Regions from separate parts of the Mesorhizobium sp. M0751 genome, predicted to be linked through region 3. Evidence: predicted binding sites of a transcription regulator. Region 3 holds the regulator's gene; each other region holds the start of a gene.
The links. The regulator LexA, encoded in region 3, represses DNA repair genes until DNA is damaged. The targets are predictions, from matches to a motif close to TGTTCNNNNTGTGTTCNG.

Region 1 (7,874 bases), on a different contig from region 3:
ATGCGCCGGCGTCACGGCATGGCACGCGCTGTTTACGGAGGGCAGCGTCAAACCCGGCGACACCGTGCTTTGCCTCGGCACCGGCGGCGTTTCGCTGTTTGCGGTGCAGTTCGCCGCCGCCGCCGGGGCGCGCGTCATCGTGACGTCGAGCAGCGACGAGAAGCTTGCGCGGGCAAAGCAACTTGGCGCGCAGGATGGCGTGAACTATCGCAGCGTCCCCGACTGGGCATCGGCCGTGCTGGGATTGACCGATGGCCGCGGCGCCGACCATATCATCGAGGTTGGCGGACCGCAGAGTTTTGCACAATCGCTGAGGGCAACGGCGCGCGGCGCCCAGATCAACGCCATCGGCTATCTCGGCGGCAGTGACGGCGCCATCAACCCGCTCGAGATCTTCCGCCGGCAGGTCCGGGCGCGAGGCATACCGGTGGGCTCACGCGAATCCTTCGAGGCGATGAATCGCGCCATTGTCGTCAACCGGTTGAGACCGGTGATCGACCGGGTCGTGCCGTGGAGCCAGGCCGCCGAAGCCTTTCGGTACCTTGAACACGGCTCGCCCTTCGGCAAGGTCGTGCTCGATCATACGCAATGAGCCCGCCTGACGAGCCTGGGTGCGATGAGTCGCGAGATCGCGGTCAGGGCAGGCGGTTAGCCCGTTGCAGCGCCTGCTGCGTCTGCTCGTCGGTCAGGCCCTGCAGGAAATCGTCCATCTCCTGGTCGATGAGCCCGGCGCGGCGGGCGACAACATACCAGGCGCCGGCGAGGATCAGATCCGGGTCGGTGCCGATGCCGTTCATGTAGAGCTTGGCGAGACGGTTCTGGGCGGCGACATTGCCGCCTTCTGCGGCCTGCTTCATCCAGTTGAAGCCGGATTTCAGGTCGCGGGCGCCGCCGCGCCCCTCGATCATCCAGGTGGCGAGATCGATCTGTGCGGTGTCATAGTTCTGCCGCGCGGCCTGTGCCAGCAGGCCGCGGGCGCGGACATCATCGTGCGGCTTGCCGCCGGCGCCATTGGCGTAGACCTGTGCCATCGCATATTGTGCGTCGGCAAGCCCGGTCGCGGCAGCGCGCTCGTAATAGGATACGGCTTTGGCAATACCGGCATCGCCGGGCTCCTGTTCAACCATCAACTGCGCAAAATTGAACTGCGCCAGGCGGTTGCCGGCCTCGGCGGCGGCCTGCATCAGCGCATAGGCTTCCTTCTCGTCCTTTTTGACGTAGCGGCCGTCGAGCAGCATCAGCGCATACTGGAATTGCGATTCCGGGACGCCCTGCTCGGCGGCAAGCGCGTACCACTTCGCCGCCCCTGCCGCGTCGACAGGCACGCCGAGGCCGCGCGACAATATCTCGGCCACCAGCGTCTGTGCCGCCGGATCGCCGTTTTGAGCACGGGAAAGCGCAAGGTTGTAGGCCGTCTTGTAGAGACCGCGCTGAAAGGCGCCGTAGGCGGCGTCGGACGGTTTTGCGCCGAAGCGGTCGGGGTTGATGGTATCGGCCGACGGCAACGGGGCGGTGGTGGCGGGCTGCGGCAATTGTGCGGCGATCGGCTTGTCGGCAGCTTCGCTGGAATCCGGCCTGGGCTGCGGCAGCGGAACGGGTTCCGCCGCTATCGCCTGCGTCACGGCCGTTGCGAGAAAGGCGCTGAAAAGGATTGTCCGCGAGAGCACGTCAGTCCTCGAAGCGCGGCGCGGTTTCGTCGAGCAGCGCGTTGGCGGCAGCAACCGCCATCTTCGGATCGACGCCGTCGGCAAAGACGGCGCTGGACAGCGCCACGAATTCGGCGCCGGTGGCGGCGACCGCTTCCACCGAGGCAAGATCGGATCCGGCCATGACGATGCAAGGGATCTGGATCACGTCCGCCCACCATTGCCCGAGCGACAGGTTGCGGGGGTGCGGTTCAGGCTTGTTGTCGTAGCCGAAGCGGCCGAAGAAAATGTAATCGGGCCTGACCTCGCCGAGTTCCAGCGCATCGTCGCGGGTCTTGGCACCGCCGGTGCCGACCAACATCCTGGCCTGGAAATGTTCGATCGTTTCGGCGAGCTCGTCCTTGCCGACCTCGACATGGATGCCGTCGGCCTGGACGCGGCCAGCGATGCGGGTGTCGCCGGCAATGATGACGGCAATCCCGGCCGCTTGCGCCACCGGCACGATCTGTTCGGCAAAGGCCTGGAAGGCGGCCTCGTCCAGGCCGTTTTCCGGCAGGATAAGCGAGGCGACGTCACCGCCGTCGAAGGCCGCGGCGATGCGCTCGGCAGGCACGTTCGGCGGCGCGATCAGCACGATACGGCAGCGGTTGGGCGGCGTTGCGTCATTCATTGATGTTCGATCCCGGTTATCGCCTATGCCGGGCGAAGATGGTTGCATTGCGGCATAGAGCAAAGTGCGGGGATTGAACAGGCGGCAGGAGGATCACGATTGCCATCAACGATTCCATGGGGCTCGGCGCATGACTGCCGTTGGCCGAAATTCTCCTCGCCTGGTCGCTTGCGGCCCTACGCAGGCACCTTCGATTTCCACAGCGACCAGCCGAGATTCATGCCGGCGGCGGCGACCAGGATGGCGGCGGCGCCGACGATCTGCGCCGGATGCAGCCGATGGCCGAAAGCGACGACATCGACGAGGATGGCGACGACGGGGTAGATGAAGGACAGCGATCCCTGCAGATGCGTCGGCAGCTTCTGGATGGCGCCGTACATGAGGATGTACATCAGGCCGGTATGGACGATGCCGAGCATCGCCAGCATGACCCAGCTCCGCGCATCGACGGGAAGGTGGGTGAGATCGGCGAAGGGTGCCAGCATGAGAACGCCGACGCAGACCTGGATCAGGGCGATCAGGTGCGGCGGCGTGCCTTTGAGTTTCTTGGTGACGATAGCCGCAACGGCCCAGAAGAAAGCCGCCGCGAGCGCCATCGCAATGCCGGTAAAGTAATCCGTACCATGGTCGCCTGCATCGGGCGCGGCCTGCACGATCAGCAGCATGCCGGCAAAGGCGATGCCGAGCCAGGTCAGCTTGGTCATCGTCAGCCGTTCAGAGAAGAAGAGCGCGCCAAAACCCACCAGCATGAAAGGCTGCGTGTTGTAGACAGCCGTGGCGATCGAGATCGATGCGCGAGAAAACGCGCTGAACAGCAGCAGCCAGTTGATGACGATGGCAGCCCCGCCGAGAGCCGCGATCGCGACGATGCGAAGCGACAGCCTGCCGCGCAACAGCCCAAGGGCCGCGCAGATGATCAGCAGCGTTACCGCCCCGAAAGCACAGCGCCAGAACACCACGTCCATGATGGGTTGGCCGGAAAGGACGACGAACCAGCCGATCGTGCCGAGCATCGCCATCGCCGCCGTCATTTCGATCGTGCCGCGTACCGTGTTGTCCATGGATGCTCCTGAAACTCGTTGAGATTTTATAATCCCACGGCGGATCGGGCCTTTCCATGACTTGTAGCTGGTGATATGCAGAATGAACCTAATTTAATTAGGTAAACATCGGCTTTTTCTTGGAATTGTAAAATGCTGGACGAGCTCGACAGAAAGCTTCTCGATATCCTGGTCAAGGATTCACGGACTTCGCTAAAGGAACTGGCGCTGCAGGTCGGGTTGTCGTCGCCAAGCGTTTCAGAGCGGCTTCGGCGGCTTGAGGATCGCGGCGTTATTCGTGCGTTCACCATCGACATCGATCCGCAGGCGCTCGGCTACGCCTTGCAGGCGATCGTTCGCATCCGGCCATTGCCGGGCAAGCTGCACATCGTCCAGAAGCTGATCGAGGAAATCCCCGAATTCGGCGAATGCGACAAGGTGACGGGCGATGACTGCTTCGTTGCGCGGCTGTTCGTCCGCTCGATCGGCGAGCTCGACGGGATTCTCGACCGCATCGCCGACAAGGCCGAAACCAGCACCGCCATCATCAAGGCGCAGCCGATCCGGAGACGCCCGCCGCCGCTCGATATGCCAAACATGTGACGGGGTTCGGTGGCGTGGCCCACATATTTGCGGTCGCGGTCCGGTCATTTCTGGTCTATTCCAGAGGTCAACTTTTTCTCCAGCTTCCCTTCCCCCATGTCAGGCCTGCTCGTCGATCCCTGGTTCTATGCCGCGGCCATTCCGGCCGTCATCCTCGTCGGCCTGTCGAAAGGCGGCTTCGGCGGCGCCGTCGGCTTTGTCGGCGTGCCGTTGATGGCGCTGACCATGCCGCCGGTTCAGGCTGCCGCAATCCTTCTGCCAATTCTGTGCCTGATGGACATTGTCTCGGTATGGACATGGTGGGGCATCTTCGACCGCAAGATGCTGGCCGACATGATGCCCGGCGCCGTGATCGGCATCGCCCTTGGCTGGCTGACGGCGGCACTTGTAACCGAAGAGATGGTGCGGCTGATCGTCGGCGCGGTTGCCCTGATCTTCGTGCTGCGCTGGCTCTATCTGCAACTCCGCCACGGTGCCGGCCACGCGGCGGAGCCCAACCGCGTCGCGGCTGGCTTCTGGGGTACCGTTGCCGGGTTCACCAGCTTCGTCGCCCATGTCGGCGGCCCGCCTTTTCAGGTCTATGCGCTGCCGATCAGGCTCGATCCGAAGGTGCTGTCGGGCACCGCGGCGATTTTTTTCGCGGTCACCAATGCGCTGAAGCTCATCCCTTATTTCGCGCTCGGCCAGTTCGACACCACCAATTTGACCGCGTCGGCGGTGCTGATGCCGCTGGCGCCGCTGTCGACAATCGCTGGCGCCTGGCTGGTGCGGCGGATGCGGCCGGAACTGTTCTATCCCTTCACCTATGCGACCGTGGCGGTCGTCGCGGTCAAGCTTCTGTGGGACGGCATCGCCGGCCTTCTGTAAGACGGCGGCCCCTGTCGGCCGCCGCCGGATTCCTTAACCTTCAGGCGGCACTCGGCAGCAGCGGCCGCGTCCTGCCAAGCGCGAGCGCAGCGCCGGTTGCCAGCACGAACGCCATGCAGCCAAGAATGGTGATGTCGTGCAGCGTCGGCTTCAGCACCATGTCCGCGATGATCACCAGCATCACCGAATAGTCGAAGCGCGCGGCGCTGAGGACGCGCTGGCCCTGGGCAAGCACTGCCGGCGTCACGCCATCCTTGGCGATCATGCCTGCCATCCGGTCGGCAGTCGGCTTGAAGATGAACATGCCGATGCAGAAGGTCGTCGCATAACCGGCAAGGCCGATCAGCACCCACAGATCGGAAAAGCCGACCCAGAAGCCGCACATGATGAGGCCGAAAAGCAATGTCAGCATTGACATCGGCGCGAAGAACCGGTTGCCGAGCTCGCCGGTGGCGCGCATCGCCTGCAGCATGCCTTCGACGTTTCCAGCGCGGTCGGCGCGTACCGCAAGCAGCATCAGCGTGAAGCCGCCGCCGACCCAGAGGATCGCCGAGACGATGTGCAGAAATTTAACGGCCGAGTACGAGTCCATTGTTCGCTCCTTGAGAGATTTTCATGATTCCGGAGCGCAAGGTTTGCTCCGCCTCGTTTGCGAGGAGCGGGGCGTTTAGCGTGGCGCCTGTTTCGGAACGATGTCGCGCGCGGTGCGGTTTTGTTTCGGTAAGCCGGTCACGATCTGGAGGAACCGTGGCGCAAGCGCGTCGCCCCACCTTCCAGCCAGCGGTGTGAACGGCGCCCTGGCCGGACAGCTGTGCTGTTACGGCACAGATGCTGGGCGCTTGATAGAAAAATATACCCTGCGTTAAGGCTTCGTTAAGCTTTACGGGCGTTTACTATGTCCATCCAGTGATCTGGATTCTTACCGAGTGGTTGGAGCCACTTTGTTTGACGCCTCCCTGTTAAACTCCTGAGAGCCGCCTTATCCGCGGCTCTTTTTTTGTTCGCCGGCATGGACGTCTTGCGGCTAAATGCGGCCGTTAACCGTTTGTTAAACATGTGCTTGCCTTCGCTGGCAGCGAAGCGCATTTTCAAGCTTCAGTCGTTTAGGCTGCCGGATATGGCAGCCAAGAGCCGAATCGGCCGGCTGTCAGGCAAGTGCAGGGGCGTAGCAATGAACGAGCCTTCGAAGGCGAGCGCGAAAACCATCAAGCTGGCGGAGCGCCGGGTTTTCTCCCAATCCTTCAAGCCGCTCTATCAGGAAGGCATGGGCCTGGTCGAGCAGGCGGCCGAATATCTCGACGGCAAGGGCCGCGCCGAGGTCAAGAAGCTGTCGAGGCCGGCGGCGACGCTTTATGCGGCCGAATCGATGCGGCTGACCACCAGGCTCATGCAGGTCGCCTCGTGGCTGCTTTTGCAGCGGGCAGCGAATTCCGGCGAGATGACCCGCGATCAGGTGGCATCCGAAAAATCCAAGGTGCGCCTCGACACTGCTTCCGCGCATGAGGAGGCGCCCGGCTGGGCCGAGCTGCCGCAGGATTTCATCGACCTCGTCAACCGCTCGTTGCGCCTGCAGGCGCTGGTGCGCCGCATGGACGAGGAGATCTATGGCGGCCTTGCCGAGGTGCCGCCGTCGAGCCGTCGCCTCAATCCGGTCTCCGACCAGATCACGCTGCTCAACACGGCTTTCGCCCGCGGCTGAGAGACCGTTTGGAAACTCTACTCCAGCGGCCATCTGGCGGCGTTTTCTCCGCTTCCGGTGCTCACGGACCCAAATGTCCGCTGCGCTCCGGTTCTCGAAACCACCACCATATGACTCGCCGGAGCGACTTTCGAAACGGTCCCAGAGGCTCTCTGGACATGTTGAGCCATCGTTTCTGGTTTGTTCACATTTCGCTGGCATCGCTCCCCTAGCCAAGGGTAAACTTGGCGGATGGGGGAAGCGATTCGCATCATCGGCATCGATCCGGGGCTGAGGCGCACTGGTTGGGGCATCGTCGAAAGCCTCGGAAATTCGCTGCGCTTTGTCGCCTCCGGCACCGTGCGGTCCGACGACAAGGCGGCGCTGGCGGTCCGTCTTTGCCAATTGCATGACGGGCTCGCCGAGGTCCTGCATGCCGCGATGCCGCACGAGGCGGCGGTCGAGCAAACTTTCGTCAACAAGGACGCCGCGGCTACGCTCAAACTCGGCCAGGCACGCGGCATCGCGATGCTGGTGCCGGCGCGCGCCGGCCTCGTCGTTGCCGAATATGCGCCAAACGCCGTCAAGAAGGCGGTGATCGGCGTCGGCCATGGCGACAAGAAGCAGATCCACATGATGGTCAAGGTACTGATGCCGAAAGCGACTTTCGACAGCGACGATGCCGCCGACGCGCTGGCTATCGCCATCTGTCACGCGCATCACCGGCAGAGCATCGCCTACAGGATGGCGGCGCTGGCATGAGGGATCGCAAATGATCGGTAAGCTAAAAGGCACGCTGGACGAGATCGACGAGGATTTCTGCATCGTCGACGTGCATGGCGTCGGCTATGTCGCCTATTGCTCGGCGCGCACGCTTGCCGCATTGCCGCCGCCCGGCGAGGCGGTGGTGCTGTTCATCGAGACCTATGTGCGCGAGGACATGCTGCGGCTCTATGGGTTCCAGTCGGTGCTGGAACGCGAGTGGTTCCGGCTGTTGATGAACAATGTGCAGGGCGTCGGCGCCAAGGTGGCGCTGGCCATCCTGTCGACGCTGGCCCCAGCCGACCTCGCCAATGCGATTGCGCTGCGCGACATCGCCATGGTCAGCCGCGCGCCTGGCGTCGGCAAGAAAGTCGCCGAGCGCATCGTCACCGAATTGAAGAACAAGGCGCCGGCCTATGCGGGCACTGCCTCCGGCACCATCGGCCTGAAGCAGGAGCTCGGCGAAGGCGTTGCTTCGGCGCCGATCACCGACGCCGTCTCGGCGCTGGTCAATCTCGGCTATTCGCGCGACACGGCCGCCAATGCGGTGGCGGCGGCACTGAAGACGGCAGGCGAGGAGGCGGACGCGTCGAAGCTGATCCGCTTCG
Region 2 (7,874 bases), on a different contig from region 3:
GGGAAGAATTGAACAGGCCGGCCGCGATCCTGCGGCGGGTCTGAATTTCGGGGATAGTCCATGTTCGTGACATCTGCCTTTGCGCAAGAGTCCGCGCCCGCCGCAACGGAAGGCGAAACGCACGCCGCCACCGGCGTGCCTGCCGAGGCGCATGGCACGTTCCCGCCATTCAATCCGGCGACGTACCCGTCACAGCTGCTGTGGCTGGCAATCACTTTCGGGCTGTTCTACCTCTTCTTGAAACGGGTAGTGATGCCGCGCGTCGGCGGCATCATCGACGTTCGCAACGACCGCATCACGCAGGATCTCGATCATGCTGCCCGGCTGAAAAGCGAGGCCGATGCCGCCGTTGCCGCCTATGAGCAGGAATTGGCGGAAGCCAAGGGCAAGGCCAACGCGATCGGCCAGCAGGCCAACGATGCGGCCAAGGCGGACGCCGAAGCTGCCCGCAAGACGATCGAGGCAGCGCTTGACCAGAAGCTTGGCGAGGCCGAGGCGCGCATATCTTCCATCAAGGCCAATGCCATGAAGGAAGTCGGCACCATCGCCGAGGACACCGCTTCGGCCATCGTCGAGGCGCTTGTCGGCGGCAAGGCCAGCAAGGCCGAAATCGCGGCCGCGGTCAAATCCGTGGCCGGGTGAGGAGCGCATCATGGACGCCACATCTCTCGCGACGCTTTGGGCAACGGTTGCCCTCGTAATCTTCCTCGGCATTGCCATCTACATCAAGGTGCCGGGCATGATCGCCAAGGCGCTCGATGCGCGTGCCGACAAGATCAGCTCCGAGCTCGAGGAGGCGCGCCGGTTGCGCGAAGAGGCCCAGCAACTGCTCGGCCAATACCAGCGCAAGCGCAAGGAAGCCGAGCAGGAGGCCGCGGCCATCGTCGCCGCCGCCAAGCGCGAAGCCGACATGCTTGCCGCCGAGGCGCACAAGAAGACCGAGGACTATGTCGCCCGGCGTACCGCCTTGGCCGAGCAGAAGATCGGCCAGGCCGAGCGCGAAGCAATCGGCGAAGTGCGCGCCAGCGCCGTCGACATCGCGGTCGAAGCCGCGCGCGCGCTGCTGGCCGGCAAGATCGACGCCAAGGCCGGCGCCGACCTGTTCAACGCCTCGCTGCAGGATTTGAAGTCGAAGCTGAATTAAGCTACTTCGTCGGGAAATTCATGGAAAGCCGCTTGGGCAACCTGGCGGCTTTTTTGTTAGCGAAAGCGGCAGAGCGCGTAATCTCCCCCCTCGAGGGGGAGATGGCCGGCAGGCCAGAGGGGGTCGCCGCGCGTGGAGCGCCAGCCTTTTCTGTCGTTCAACATGGTGTCGCGCCAGGACGTACCGACCCCCTCTGTCGCCTTCGGCGACATCTCCCCCTCGAGGGGGGAGATAACGCCTGGCCGGATCGCTCAATCCAGGTCCGAAAAACCCTCTTCCTCAAGCACCTCGATGCCGCCGAACCGGAACGGCGCGAAGGAGGCGCGGTGTAGCCGTGCCACTGGCCCGTGCAGATCGATCGCCGTCCGATGGCGCACAGTGGCGTAGCCCATATGCAGTTCGAAGCCGTAACGCGCATGATGGCTGCCGCAGCCGCACATCATGCGGTCGCGCAACACCTTGGCGACGATCGAGGCTGCGGCGATCGACTGCGAGCGCTGGTCGCCCTTGATCAGGGCTTTGCCCTCGCAGGGCAGGCCGGGCGGCACGTCGCGGCCGTCGGCCAGCGCCAGCTTCGGCCGGATCGACAGGCCGGCCACGGCACGGCGCATCGCCTCCAGGCTGGCCTTGAGGATGTTGGAGGCATCAATGCCTTCGGCGCTGACCGAGGCCATCGATACGGCGAGTGCGGAGCCGAGGATTTTCAGGAACAGCGCCTCACGCTGCAAATGCGTCAGCCGCTTGGAATCGTCGAGGCCGTCGGGGATGTTGGCGGGATCGAGCACCACCGCTGCCGCCACGACCGGCCCGGCGAGCGGGCCGCGGCCGGCCTCGTCCGTTCCCGCCACCGGCCACAGGCCCTCAGTCATCGCCTTCGTCTCGAACGAGAAGTCGGGTTTCTCGACGATTTCGAAGAGAAGCGGAGAATCGGAACGCGGGCGAGCCATGGTGCGGCGAGGTTCGCATCGGCTCCGATTCTCCGCAAGTCCCTCCGGGTCGGGCGGGGCACCGGACCAGGAGGGGCTACCGTCTGCAAGCCCGGGGACAGGACAGGCCGGACGGGATTTTTCGCCTGTTGCCGGCCGCTTCGAGCGGCTGGCGCGAGACGCTTTGTCACAGCAACATCAGCTGCTCTGTTGCCTTGGCAGCCGGGACGAACTGGTCGGTCCTGAGCGAGCGCCGCTCGGCATTGAGGCCGAGCCGTTTGGCGGCGATCTCGAAGCGCCGGCCGATCTGCCAGGCATAGGGGCCGGAGCCTTTCATGCGCTTGCCCCATTCCGAATCGTAGTCCTTGCCGTCGCGCATCGAACGGATCAGCGACATGACGTGGCGATAGCGGTCGGGATAGTGGCGCAGCAGCCAGTCCTTGAAGATCGGCGCGACCTCCAGCGGCAGGCGTAGCAGCACATAACCGGCCTCGCGCGCACCCGCAGCCTGCGCCGAATCGAGGATGCGCTCCATCTCCGGGTCGGTCAGTCCGGGGATGATCGGCGCGACCATCACCGAGGCCGGAATGCCGGCGTCCGAAAGCTGCCTGATCGCCTCCAGCCGCTTGGTCGGCGTCGACGCGCGTGGCTCCATGGTGCGCGCCAGCATGCGGTCGAGCGTCGTCACCGACAATGCCACCTTGGCCAGCCCGCGTTCGGCCATGCGTGACAGAATGTCGATATCGCGTGTCACCAGCGCCGACTTGGTGACGATGCCGACCGGATGCCCGCGCGCCTCTAGCACTTCGAGGATCTCGCGCATGATCCGGTATTGTTTCTCGATCGGCTGGTACGGGTCGGTGTTGGTGCCGATGGCGATGGTGCGCGGCTGGTAATTATCCCTGGACAATTCCTTGTCGAGCAGCCGCGCCGCATCCGGCTTGGCAAACAGCTTCGATTCGAAATCCAGCCCCGGCGACAGGCCCATGAAGCTGTGCGTCGGCCGCGCGAAACAATAGACGCAGCCATGTTCGCAGCCGCGATAGGGATTGATCGAGCGGTCGAAGGAGATATCGGGCGATTCGTTGCGGGTGATGATGGTGCGCGGCTTCTCGACCTGTACCTCGGTCTTGAACGGCGGCAGCTCCTCCAGCGAATTCCAGCCATCGTCGAACACATGCCGGCTGACCGGCTCGAAACGGCCGGACGGATTGATGCCAGCCGACCTGCCGCGATTGCGGTCCGGGCGGACGCGCATGCCGCTCTGCTCGATCATCGCATTCGCCATCTCGGCCCTGCCAGCGCCGAAAGCGGCAATGTCGGCACGCACGATCTGTTCCATTTTGGCCCTTTCCCAGGGACTGTCCGCCCGCTGTCGAATCGCTCTGCTCATGAATGTATTCCTATCGTATCGATGAGAACAAAGCAAGAACTTTCTTGCGGTGCGCGGCAAAAACTGGCGCTGCCCACTGCTTTCCGCTATTCGGCTAAACATGCTCAGCGTCCTGATCGAAACCCTGAATGACGAGGAGGGCCTTGCCCGCACGCTCGCCTCGCTGATCGGCGGCGCGGTCGAAGGCGTGGTGCGCGACGTTCTCGTCTGCGACACCGGCTCGACCGATCAGACGCACCGCGTCGCCGAACATGCCGGCTGCCACTATGTCAGCGGCGGCATCGGTGCCGGCATCAGGCAGGCCAAGGGCGACTGGCTGCTTTTGCTGGAACCGGGCGCGCGGCTGGGGGAGGGCTGGATCGACGAGGTCGTCGCCCATACCGCCAGGCAAACCATGGCGGCGCGGTTCTCGCGGGCACGCGGCAGCCGCGCGCCGTTCCTGTCGCGCGTCTTTGCCGGAAATCGCGCTCTCGCCGAAGGCCTGGTGATCAGCAAGCGTCAGGCCGCGGCGCTGTCGAAGAACGCCCGCAGCGCCGAAGCGATCGCCCGCGGCCTGGCGACCAGGAGGCTCCAGGCCGAGATCTGGGTCGCTCCGCGGAAGTGACGGCTTACCGTGACGGTTCAGGGGCTCAAGCAAATTTTCTGGCGGGTCGCCGTTTATTGTGCATTGCACAAAATCTGCCCGGGGGTTACCATTCCCAGCGATACGGGCGAATGGGTTTGGGGTGTGCCGGAGCGGTGACGACGACTGTCGTCGATGCTGTTCCCCCGACATTTTGAGGACCCCGATGACCCTTTCAAGCCCTGACAAGTCCGGCGCTGCAAGCCTCGAGGCGATCGCACGCAACGGCGGTACGCTGCGCCGCATCGCCGCCCGCATCCCGACCTATCTTTCCGACCTTCGCGAGAATCCGGCATGGCTGCCGATGTTCATGCTGGCCCGCACCATGCCGGCGCGACGCCTGCACTGGCGTGGTGCGAAGCCCGTTCCGCCGGCGCGCAATGTCGGTGAAACGATGTTCGCCGGCGTCGATCGCGATGCCGTCGTCGGCGCGCTGCGGACGGAGGGGCTCTATTCGGGCCTGATGCTGCCAGCCGCCATCCATGAGGAGATTGCCCGCTTCGCCGAGCGCACGCCATGCTTCGGCAATTTCGACCGCCGGCTGGAATTCCTGCCGGAAAAACACGCAGATGCCGAAAAGCACTTCGGCCGCCCGCTGCTCAGCGGTCACTACTTCGAACGGGTCCTCGACTGCAACGCTGCGGTCGCCGTGCAGCGCGATCCGCTGCTTCTCGATATCGCAGCGCACTATCTCGGCAGCCAGGCCAAGCTGATCACCACCCGCATCTGGTGGAGCTTTCCGACCGGTGGCGTCTCGGACGCCGACAAGAACATGGCCTCGCTCGGCAAATACCATTTCGACCTCGACGACTGGCGCATGCTGAAGTTCTTTTTCTACCTGGTGCCGGTCGACGCCGACACCGGGCCGCATGTCTATGTCCGCGGCTCCCACAACCGCCGCATCCTGAAGCACCAGCTGACGCTTCTGGTCGGCCATTCGGCGGAAGAGGTGCTGGGCGTCTATGGCGAGCAGAGCCCGGTCACGCTGACCGGGCAGGCCGGTCTCGGCTTTGTCGAGGACCCGTTCGGCTTCCATATGGGCACCGTGCCGACGCGCACGCCGCGGCTCATGATGGAAGTCGGCTTCGGCGTGTCACCGCCGTCGCGCCGCCGGTTTCACGGCGAGCCGGTCATTCGCTGAGGCGGGATCGCCCGGCTGACGCCTCGCTCCGTCTCAGCCGCGGCGCAAATGCTCGTCCAGGCGCGGCATGATCTCGACGAAGTTGCAGGGCATGTGCCGATAGTCGAGCTGCGGCTTCAAGATGCCGTCCCAGGCGTCCTTGCAGGCGCCGGGCGAGCCCGGCAGCACGAAGACGAAGGTGGCGTTGACGACGCCGCCAGTTGCCCGGCTCTGGATCGTCGAAGTGCCGATCTTATCGTAGGAGATGCGGTGGAACACTTCGGAAAAGCCGTCCATGCGCTTTTCGAAGATCGGCTCCAGCGCTTCCGGCGTCACGTCGCGGCCGGTGAAGCCGGTGCCGCCGGTGGTGATGACGACATCGATCGCTTCGTCCCTCGACCAACCCAGGACCTTGTCGCGGATCTTGTCGCGATCGTCGGTGACGATGTCGCGGGCGGCCAGGACATGGCCCGCCTCGGCAATGCGGTCGGCCAGCGTCTGCCCGGATTTGTCATCGGCGAGGCTGCGCGTATCGGAAACGGTCAGTACCGCGATGCGCACGGGAACGAAGGGGCGGCTCTCGTCAATCCTGGCCATGGGCATCAGCCTCCGATGTCACGCTTCGCGTCGCTGCGACAAACCAGTCAGGATGGCGGCCGCGGATATCGACGGCCGCGCGCTTGGCCACATTGCCGGTCTCGAACAGGCCGAAGCAGGTGGCGCCGGAACCCGACATCCTGGCAAAACCGGCTCCGGCCTTGTTCAGCACGGAAAGCGCCTTGCCAATGGCGGGCTGGATTGCTCGCGCCGCAGGCTCGAGATCGTTGCGGGTGATCTCCAGCCAGTCGCGGATGCCGTGGAAGTCTAGGTTGCGCGGCAGCGGCGGCAGCCCCGCATTGTCGCGGCGGCCAAGCGCCTCGAACACGTCGGCCGTCGAGACGGCAGTGCCGGGATTGACGAGCACCAGACCCAGCGCCGGGAAACCCGGCACGAGCGTCAGCTCGTCACCGATGCCACGGGCGATCAGCGGCCTGGCGGCGAGGCACATCGGCACGTCGGCGCCGAGCGACAGGCCGATCCGCGCCAGTTCGGCATCGCCGACATCAAGTCCCCAGGTCTGGACCAGGGCGCGCAGCACCGCCGCCGCGTCGCTCGATCCGCCGCCGACGCCGGACGCGACCGGCAGGTTCTTTTCGAGCCTGATGGCGACAGCCGGCGCCTGCTGGAGACCGGCCTCGCGCCGTAGCGCGTCGCGCGCTTTCACGACCAGATTGCCGTCGTCGGCTGGTACTGCGGAGGCGTATTTGCCGGACACCGAAAACCCATCGCTGTCGGCAAGTTCCGTCTCGATGCGGTCGCCAAAGCGCGTGAACACAGCCAGGCTTTCGATCGTGTGATAACCGTCGGCGCGCCGGCCGGTGACGTGCAGCGCGAGATTTATCTTGGCGTGCGCATGCGACGCCCGAATGCTGGCCCCGGAATTCATTGGCTCGGCCGCGAGGAGGACGACGGTCAATCCTTGGCCAGACGGTATTCGCCGGTCTTCGGATCCTTGACCAATGTTCCCATCGTGCCGTTGGCCGTCTGCTTTTCGGCCCGACGTACCTTGGCGGTCACCCGCTCGGCTTCCCTGACGAAGGAGCGGTAGCCGAAATAGGCGGCAATGCCGACGACGGCGAAGAAAATGATCTGCGGCATGTCAAACTCCTCCCTCGCAAGGCCGGCAAGGCGGCCGGTCGGGTCGGTTGATGATTTATGCTAGACGTTTTCACCGGCTTTTCAAAGCCCGAAGCGCGCCCACAGCGCGCGCTCTTCCGCCGCATCGATGACGCCGCTTGCCGCGGCGGCGGCGATATCGGGCGCCCAAAAGCTCGAGCCGAACAGGCCGAAGCGGCCGAACAGGCCGCGCGGCGCGGTGATCAGCTTGAGCTGGGTCTTCGGCCCGAAACGGCTCTTCAGCACGCTGCGCATGTCGCCGAGCGCATCGACCAGCCCGAGCTCGAGCCCCTTCTTGGCTGTCCAGAAAAGTCCGGTGAACAGGTCGGGATCGTCCTTCAGCTTGCTGCCGCGCCTTTCCTTGACGAGATCGATGAAAGTCTCGTGGACCTCGAGCTGCAGCGCCTTCAGGCGCTCGACGTCTTCCTTCTTTTCCGGCTTGAACGGGTCGAGCACCGCCTTGTTCTGGCCGGCGGTGTGGACGCGACGCTCGACGCCGATCTTCTTCAACAGCTCCGGAAAGCCGAACGAGGCCGACACCACGCCGATCGAACCGACGATGGAGGACGGGTCGGCAAAGATCTCGTCGCCGGCGACCGCGATCATGTAGCCGCCCGATGCCGCCACGTCCTCGACGAAAACCAGGACCTTCTTGTTCTTCTCGCTCGCCAGGTCGCGGATGCGCCTGAAGATCAGCCGCGACTGCACCGGCGAGCCACCTGGCGAATTGATCGAGATGGCGACTGCCGGCGCGTCGAAGGAAAACAGCTTTTCGAGAAGACCGGCGGTCGACGCCAGCGACAGGCTGGGCCGGAACTGGCCGCCGCCGGGCATGATGGTGCCGTGCAGCCGGACGACCGGAATGGTGACGACGGCGGAGCGCCAGGATTTCGGCAGCAGGCGGTTGAAAAGGCGTTTCACGAGGGGGCTGTCTCCGGTCGATTTGCTTGAGG
Region 3 (7,874 bases):
TCGTTCTTATCCTTGGCGCGCGCAATGAATTCCGGGATGTGATCGACATGGCCGATCTCGCCCAGCATGTTTAGGGCTGCCTCGTTGGCGCCGCCATGTGCGGGACCCCACAGGCAGGCGATGCCGGCAGCGATACAGGCAAAGGGATTGGCGCCCGACGAGCCGGCCAGGCGGACGGTCGAAGTCGAGGCGTTCTGTTCGTGATCGGCGTGCAGGATGAAGATGCGCTCCATCGCGCGCGCCAGCACCGGATTGATCTTGTATTCCTCGCAAGGCACGGCGAAGCACATATGCAGGAAGTTGGCTGCGAAATTCAGCTCGTTCTTCGGATAAATGAATGGCTGGCCGATGTGGTATTTATAGGCCATCGCCGCGATCGTCGGCATCTTGGCGATCAGCCGCATTGAGGCGACCATGCGTTGATAAGGGTCCGAGATGTCGGTGGAATCGTGATAGAAGGCCGACAGCGCGCCGACCACGCCGCACATCACCGCCATCGGATGCGCATCACGGCGGAAGCCGGTGAAAAAGCGCGACATCTGCTCATGCACCATGGTGTGGCGCGTCACCCGGTAGTCGAAATCGTCCTTCTGCGCCTTGGTCGGTAGTTCACCATAGAGCAAGAGATAGCAGACTTCGAGGAAGTCGCCGTGCTCGGCCAATTGGTCGATCGGGTAACCGCGGTGCAAAAGAATGCCGGCATCGCCATCGATGAAGGTGATTTCCGATTCGCAGCTTGCCGTCGACGTAAAGCCGGGATCGTAGGTAAAGACGCCGGCAGTGTTGTAGAGCGAACCAATGTCGATGACGTCAGGTCCTACCGAACCACTTCGTATCTTGAATTCATGGGTTTTGCCGCCGAGTTCCAGCTTTGCCGTCGATGCCTGGGTTTTGCCGCCAAATTCCATTTTTGTCGCAGGTTCGGTCATAGCAAACTCCTTTTTGTTTCCTCAGGCCGGCAAAGGCAAAATATCTGAACCCAACACGTCAAAAGCATCGGAATACGCACATTTGCGCCCGCAATTGAATCTGCGCGCCAGATTAGGCCAAGACCCAATGTTGCACTGCGAAACACACCTTTCAATGCCAATCTTCTTGGGCCAGTTTGCTAATCGATTTGATCAGCGATCCGCGCCAGGCTTTCCTCGCGGCCAAGCACGGCAAGCACATCAAAGACACCTGGCGAGGTACTTTTGCCGGTGAGCGCGGCGCGCAAAGGTTGGGCCACGGCGCCGAGTTTATGGCCGCCGGACTGCGCATAGTCGCGGATCGCGGCCTCCGCTGAGGCGGCAGACCAGTCCGACACCGTGGCTAGTGCCGCATGAGCGCCCCGCAGGATCGCGCGCGCCTCACCGCTAAGCAGCGCCGCCGCCTTCTCGTCGACCGGCAGCGGCCGCTCGACGAACAGGAATGCAGCCCCTTCAACAAGTTCGACCAGCGTCTTGGCGCGCTCCTTCAGGCCCGGCAAAGCGGCAAGCAGTTGCGCTCTGCCTCTGTCGTCGAGGCGCGCGGCGATTGCCGGGCCGCCTTCGAGATAGGGCAGAGTGGCAATGAAGATGTCGAGCAGCGCCGCGTCGTTCATCCGGCGCATATGCACGCCATTAAGCGCCTCGAGTTTGGCGAAGTCGAAACGGGCGGCGCCCTTGTTGACGTCGCCAATGTCAAACCATGCAATCATGTCGGCTATCGACATGATTTCATCGTCGCCGTGGCTCCAGCCAAGCCTCGCAAGATAGTTGAGCAGCGCCTCCGGCAGGTAGCCCATGGCGCGATAGGCCTCGACGCCAAGCGCACCGTGCCGCTTCGACAGCTTGGCGCCGTCGGCACCGTGGATCAGCGGGATATGCGACATCGACGGCACCTCCCAGCCCATGGCCTGGTAAATTACGGTCTGGCGTGCGGCGTTGGTCAAATGATCGTCGCCGCGGATGATGTGGGTGATGCCCATGTCGTGATCGTCGACGACGACGGCATGCATGTAGGTTGGATTGCCGTCCGAACGCAGAATAATGAAATCGTCGAGATCCTTGTTGGGAAAGCGCACGTCGCCCTGGACGCGGTCATGTACCACCGTCTCGCCGTCTGTCGGCGCCTTGATGCGGATCGCCCCCTTGGCGCCGGGCGGCGCCTCCGACGGGTCGCGGTCGCGCCAGCGTCCGTCATAGCGGGGAGGCAGCCCCTTGGCCCGTGCGCTCTCGCGCATTTCTTCCAGCTCGGCAGGCGTCGCATAACAATAATAGGCCTTGCCCGTGCGAACGAGCTCCTCGGCGACCTCGCGATGGCGCGGCGCACGCTCGAACTGCGACACCGGCTCGCCGTCCCATGTCAGGCCAAGCCAGGAAAGCCCGTCGAGAATGGCCGCGGTTGCCGCATCGGTGGAGCGCTCACGGTCGGTGTCCTCGATGCGCAGCAGCATCGTGCCGCCTGTGTGCTTGGCATACAGCCAGTTGAACAGCGCCGTGCGCGCGCCGCCAATGTGCAGATAGCCGGTGGGCGAGGGGGCAAAACGGGTGACGACCTTATCGGGCATGGAACTCTCAGGCGGGCGAAGGAAGTGGGTTTTCGGACTTTCGCGCGTTGCGCGTTCATGTAGCATAGGAGGTCGAGGGCGCAAGGGGCAGACCCGATGGCTGTGCGAGGCCGTGGTGCGGGCGGGGGCGAGGACGCTGGCAGCGGCGTCAGCGAACGCTTGCTGTTTGCCGCTCCCCAGCCTGTCCTGCTGGCACCGGCATTGCTGCCCGCTCCGCGCTTTGATGCGCCGTCACTGCCGGCCAGCGACCCCGCAACGGTTCCCGTGCCCGCGGGCGAGCCCATCGTGCGCCTACGCCGTCGTTTCCGCCTCCCGTCACCGTCCCGTATCCGCAACAGCGTAACCTCGGCGGCCGGCCTGGAACTCGACCGCGGCATCGCCTTCCTGCTGGTGCCGGTATTCCTCGCGTGCGGGGTGGTCGTGTATTTCGCGATGGCGGCTGAGCCGGCCTTCCCACAGCCGATCGCAATCGTGCTTCTCACGGCGCTTTGTGCCGTCCTGTCGCGCTCTTGGCCCAGAGCCCGCCTGTGCTTCATAGTGGCGCTGCTCTGCGCGCTTGGCGTGCTTGCCGCCAAGTTCGAGACCTGGCGTGTCGGAACGCATATGCTCGGTTCCGAAATCTCGACGCGGCTGACGGGCCGCGTCGTATCGTACGAGCCCATGGCGAGCGGCCGCATCAGGCTGACAATCGATGTGATCTCAACTGCCAGGCCGACGCTGCGCTATATGCCGGGACGGGTCCGCGTTTCGGCGATGAAGATACCGGCTGAGCTGACCGCTGGTTCCGAGATCACCGGCTATGTGCGGCTGCTGCCGCCGACCGGCCCGGTGCGGCCCGACAGCTATAATTTCTCCTTCGACAGCTATTTCGCCGGTATCGGCGGCAGCGGCTTTTTTCTCGGCAATCCGAAAGTCGTGTCGTCGGGCAGCATGCCGCTTGCCGCGCGGCTTTCTTCCGCGATCGAAGACGCGCGCGAATCCATCGCCGACCATATCCGCAGCCGCATCGGCGGCGCCGAGGGCGAGATTGCTGCTGCGCTGATCGTCGGCGTGCGCGCCGGCATTCCCGAGGAGATCAACGAAGCGATGCGGCGTACAGGCATCTATCACATCATCTCTATCTCGGGGCTGCATATGGCGTTGGTCGCCGGCACCATCATGGCGCTGCTGCGCGGCGCCTTTGCGCTGTTTCCCGATTTCTCATCGCGACGGCCGGTCAAGAAATATGCCGCGGCCACCGCGCTTTTTTCGATTGCGGCCTACCTCGTCTTTTCCGGCATTGTGGTAGCGGCCGAACGCAGCTTCATCATGCTGGCGGTGATGCTTATCGCCGTGCTGTTCGACCGGGCCGCGCTCACCATGCGCAACCTGGCGATCTCGGCCATCGCGGTCATCCTGGTGTCGCCGCACGAGGTGGTCGGTCCGAGTTTCCAGATGTCCTTCGCCGCGACGGCGGCCCTTGTCGGCGCCTATGCAGGCTGGTCCGATTACCGCGCCGGCAGGGCCGCCACGCCGCCGCTGCGGCGGTCGCCGCTACGCTTTGCCACGCGAAAGGTCCTGCTGGGCATGGGCGGCCTAGCGATGACCTCGATCATTGCAGGGAGCGCCACGGCGCTTTTCGCCATATGGCACTTCCAGCGCGTGGCGCCGCTCAGCCTGTTCGCCAATCTGGCCATCATGCCCATCGTCTCACTGGTCGTCATGCCCTTCGCCGTTCTCAGCGCGCTGGCGATGCCGTTCGGTGCGGATGGGCCGTTCCTCTATGTGATGGGCAAGGGGCTAACGGCGATGATCGCCCTGTCCGGGTGGATCTCCGAGCGCTCGCCGATCGATGCGGTCGGGCTGATTTCGCTGAGATCCGTCCTTCTGGTGACGATCGCCCTCGTCATTGCCAGCATGGCGACGACCTGGTTGCGGCTCGCGGCACTTCCTTTTGCGCTCGCCGGCTTGCTGACGACAACGCAGACGCGCGTACCCGATGTATTGATCTCGGAGGACGCACGGCTGGTCGCGCTGCCGATTGGGAGCGGTGAACTCGCGGTCAACCGGGCACGCCCGAATGAGTTCACCATCGACAACTGGAAACGCGCGCTCACATCAGAGGCTATCGTCGCGCCGGAAACACCTGGAAAGAACGACCCGCAATTCGACATTGCCGATCCGGCCGAACTACCGCCGGGCATGCCGTTCATTTGCGCGGACGGCCTCTGCCTTGCCAGGCATCCATCCGGCGCGATCATCGCGCAAGCCAAGGACCGCAATACTGCGCGGCCAGCCTGCGCCTTTGCCAGTTTGATCGTCATCGACGACGCCACCGCCCATAACCCCTGCTACTACGACCGGCTGGTCCTCGTCGTCACCAAACGGCAACTGGCGCGCGCGGGAAGTGCCGCCGTCTATTTCGATCCACAAGCGGCAACACGCGCCGAAATCCGTTTCGCAGTCGAAAAATCATACCGGCCCTGGCACGTGCAGCGGAAATTTTCACGCGCGGCGCGGGGCCTGCCGCCATACCGCAGGGCCGACAAACCCAAAGCCGGCGCCAAGGGCGGAGCTCAGTAGCGGCGGATCAGTCCGACGAGCTTGCCTTGCACCTTGACCCTGTCTGGTCCGAAGATGCGCGTCTCGTAGGCCGGATTGGCGGCTTCCAGGGCGATCGAAGCGCCCTTGCGGCGGAACCGCTTCAGCGTCGCTTCCTCCTCGTCGACCAGTGCCACCACGATCTCACCGGGGCTCGCCGTATCGGCATTGCGGATGATCACCGTGTCGCCGTCGAAAATGCCAGCCTCGATCATCGAATCGCCTTTGACCTCGAGCGCATAATGCTCGCCGCCCATGATCATATCCGGCGGCACCGAAATCGAATGCGTCTGGTGCTGGATGGCGTCGATCGGCACACCGGCGGCGATGCGGCCCATCACCGGGATCGAAACGGCGGCGACGACATCGTCGTCATTGCCGGCTGCAGGGACGCGCGACGATGTCGGCTTGCCCTGCCGAGGGGCGCCTTGCCCGAGGCTGCCCTGGATGACACTCGGCGAGAACTTGCGTGCCGCATTGAGGCCGGGGGCGATCGAGTCAGGCAGGCGCAGCACCTCCAGCGCACGGGCCCGGTTGGGCAAACGGCGAATGAAGCCGCGCTCCTCCAGTGCCGTAATAAGCCGGTGGATTCCCGATTTGGAAGCCAGGTCGAGCGCTTCCTTCATCTCGTCGAAGGAAGGCGGGATACCGCTTTCCTTCAATCTTTCGTGGATGAACATAAGCAGTTCGTGTTGTTTGCGTGTCAGCATAGCGACCCCCAACAGAATCAGAAAAACAAACCCAGAACAAACACTATCTGTTCCAGTTGTGTTCCGCAACTGTTTAAAGTTTAATGAATGCGTTAAGGCTCGGGAAACAAACGACGTCCCCTAACCGGGGTACCGCACTTTCACCGTCGCGAGCCTCATCGCCTTGATTCTGCTTTCGTTTGCGCCCTTCTGGCTTCCCGGAAGGCCACATTGGCATCGGCCGTCGGTCGGCAAATGGCACGGAAGTGAACCCTATCGAGTGTGCGGTTTGGTCAATGCACCGTGAACGAAACGAACTCAAAACGCCAACCTCGGGTTAGGTCCTGGTTTCCATCGCCTGGTCAGGCTGCTTCTCGCCGGTGGAGTCTTGCTGCGCGCAACCAGGTAATGGAAGAACAGTCGATGCGTGTCCGGCGTTGCGTTGGATCTTGGGGGAGCAGGCAAATCATGACAGGAATTCCCGATCTCGTGGCCGTAAAGGCGATGGATGCCGCGGATCCGCTGCGCGCGATGCGCGACCGCTTTGTGTTGCCGCAAGGAGTGATCTATCTCGACGGCAATTCGCTAGGAGCTGCTTCACGTGCCGCTTTCGATGAATTGCGCAAGGCCGCGACCGAAGAATGGTCGCATGATCTTATCCGCGCCTGGAACGCGGCCGGCTGGTTCAACATGCCGCTCGAACTCGGCGACCAGCTCGGGCGCCTGATTGGCGCCGCGGCCGGCCAGACGGTGGTCTGCGACACGACGTCGGTCAACATCTACAAGCTGCTGCACGCCGCCATGGCTATGCGACCGGAGCGGCAGGTCATCGTCGCCGAGGGCGATAGTTTTCCGACGGACCTCTACATGGCTGAGGGTGTGGTTTCGACGCGAAAAGATACGCTGCTGCGCCTCTCGGGGGTCGACGCGCCGAGCATCGAGGAGCTGATCGACGCACGCACCGCCGTGGTGCTGGTCAACCACGTCAACTACAAGTCGGGCGAACTGCGCGACATGCCGGCGCTGACGCGCAGGGCCCAGGAAGCCGGGGCGATGATCGTCTGGGATCTCTGCCACACCGCCGGTGCGATGCCAGTCGAGCTCGACAAGGCAAAGGCCGATTTTGCCGTTGGCTGCACTTACAAATATCTGAATGGCGGACCGGGCGCGCCTGCCTTCATCTATGCGGCTGAGCGGCATCTTGCCGACATCCAGCAGCCGCTCACCGGCTGGTGGGGCCATGCACGGCCCTTCGCCTTCGAGCCAGGCTATGCGGCCGGCACCGGCATCCGCCGGTTTCTGTGCGGCACCCAGCCGATCCTGTCGATGCGCACGCTGAAGGGCGCGCTCGACATCTGGAACGATGTCGACATGACGGCGGTGCGCAAGAAGAGCATTGCGCTGGCCGATCTGTTCATCGAGCTTGTCGAGGCAAAGTGCGGCACTTACGGGCTCACGCTCGAAAGCACGCGCGACGGGGAAAAACGCGGCAGCCAGATTTCATTCATGCATGAGCATGGCTACCAGATCATGCGCGCGCTGATCGAACGCGGCGTGATCGGCGATTTTCGCGCGCCATCGACCATGCGCTTCGGCTTCACCCCGCTCTATGTCGGCTATGCCGATGTCTGGCAGGCCGTCGAAGTGCTTGAGGACATCCTGCGCACCGGTGCGTGGAAGGATGCGCGCTTCGCCATCAAGGCGGCTGTCACTTGAGATTGATGCGAGAGCTGGAGCCGTGAGGCTGGCGACGACGCGCCGCGCGATGCTTACGGCTACGTTGCAAGGCCATATTGCCAGGGGAGGGCGCAGGGTGTTCGAACGTCACATTGCCGATTGGGATAACGCCTATGCCAACGGCGCCAATATAGCCGGCAGCGATCGCTGGCCGGCGGCCTGGATGGAGCCAGCGCGGGTTTTCCGCGACGTGCTTTCGACCGAGGGCAGGGCGCGGCTCGACTTGGCCTATGGCGATAAACCACGCAACCGGCTCGATCTTTTCCTGCCGGCCACCAAGCCCAAGGGGCTCGTGGTGTTCGTCCATGGCGGCTACTGGATGGCATTCGACAAGAGTT

Region 1: ruvC (crossover junction endodeoxyribonuclease RuvC) is a predicted target of LexA. The motif match lies at 6,696-6,713, and genes of this name have one in related genera.
Region 2: NKI19_RS07890 (PA0069 family radical SAM protein) is a predicted target of LexA. The motif match lies at 3,487-3,504, and genes of this name have one in related genera.

Annotation. Positions count from the first base shown of each region.
Region 1 covers NZ_JAMYPH010000002.1:249,697-257,570, reverse strand. Annotated here, with positions in the region: gene NKI19_RS03925 (zinc-dependent alcohol dehydrogenase family protein) at 1-592, shown strand, start outside; gene NKI19_RS03920 (tetratricopeptide repeat protein) at 636-1,667, opposite strand; gene NKI19_RS03915 (thiamine phosphate synthase) at 1,669-2,316, opposite strand; gene NKI19_RS03910 (DMT family transporter) at 2,493-3,377, opposite strand; gene NKI19_RS03905 (Lrp/AsnC family transcriptional regulator) at 3,510-3,959, shown strand; gene NKI19_RS03900 (sulfite exporter TauE/SafE family protein) at 4,056-4,826, shown strand; gene NKI19_RS03895 (DUF2269 family protein) at 4,867-5,418, opposite strand; gene rcdA (protease adaptor protein RcdA) at 5,998-6,525, shown strand; gene ruvC (crossover junction endodeoxyribonuclease RuvC) at 6,757-7,266, shown strand; gene ruvA (Holliday junction branch migration protein RuvA) at 7,277-7,874, shown strand, end outside.
Region 2 covers NZ_JAMYPH010000004.1:33,470-41,343, reverse strand. Annotated here, with positions in the region: gene NKI19_RS07905 (F0F1 ATP synthase subunit B) at 61-642, shown strand; gene NKI19_RS07900 (F0F1 ATP synthase subunit B) at 653-1,144, shown strand; gene rnhB (ribonuclease HII) at 1,396-2,091, opposite strand; gene NKI19_RS07890 (PA0069 family radical SAM protein) at 2,258-3,412, opposite strand; gene NKI19_RS07885 (glycosyltransferase) at 3,564-4,067, shown strand; gene NKI19_RS07880 (phytanoyl-CoA dioxygenase family protein) at 4,252-5,226, shown strand; gene moaB (molybdenum cofactor biosynthesis protein B) at 5,260-5,802, opposite strand; gene NKI19_RS07870 (4-(cytidine 5'-diphospho)-2-C-methyl-D-erythritol kinase) at 5,789-6,691, opposite strand; gene NKI19_RS07865 (hypothetical protein) at 6,718-6,903, opposite strand; gene NKI19_RS07860 (S49 family peptidase) at 6,985-7,842, opposite strand.
Region 3 covers NZ_JAMYPH010000006.1:10,736-18,609, reverse strand. Annotated here, with positions in the region: gene gltA (citrate synthase) at 1-929, opposite strand, end outside; gene gltX (glutamate--tRNA ligase) at 1,109-2,530, opposite strand; gene NKI19_RS11920 (ComEC/Rec2 family competence protein) at 2,627-5,092, shown strand; gene lexA (transcriptional repressor LexA) at 5,086-5,820, opposite strand; gene kynU (kynureninase) at 6,268-7,515, shown strand; gene NKI19_RS11905 (hormone-sensitive lipase) at 7,613-7,874, shown strand, end outside.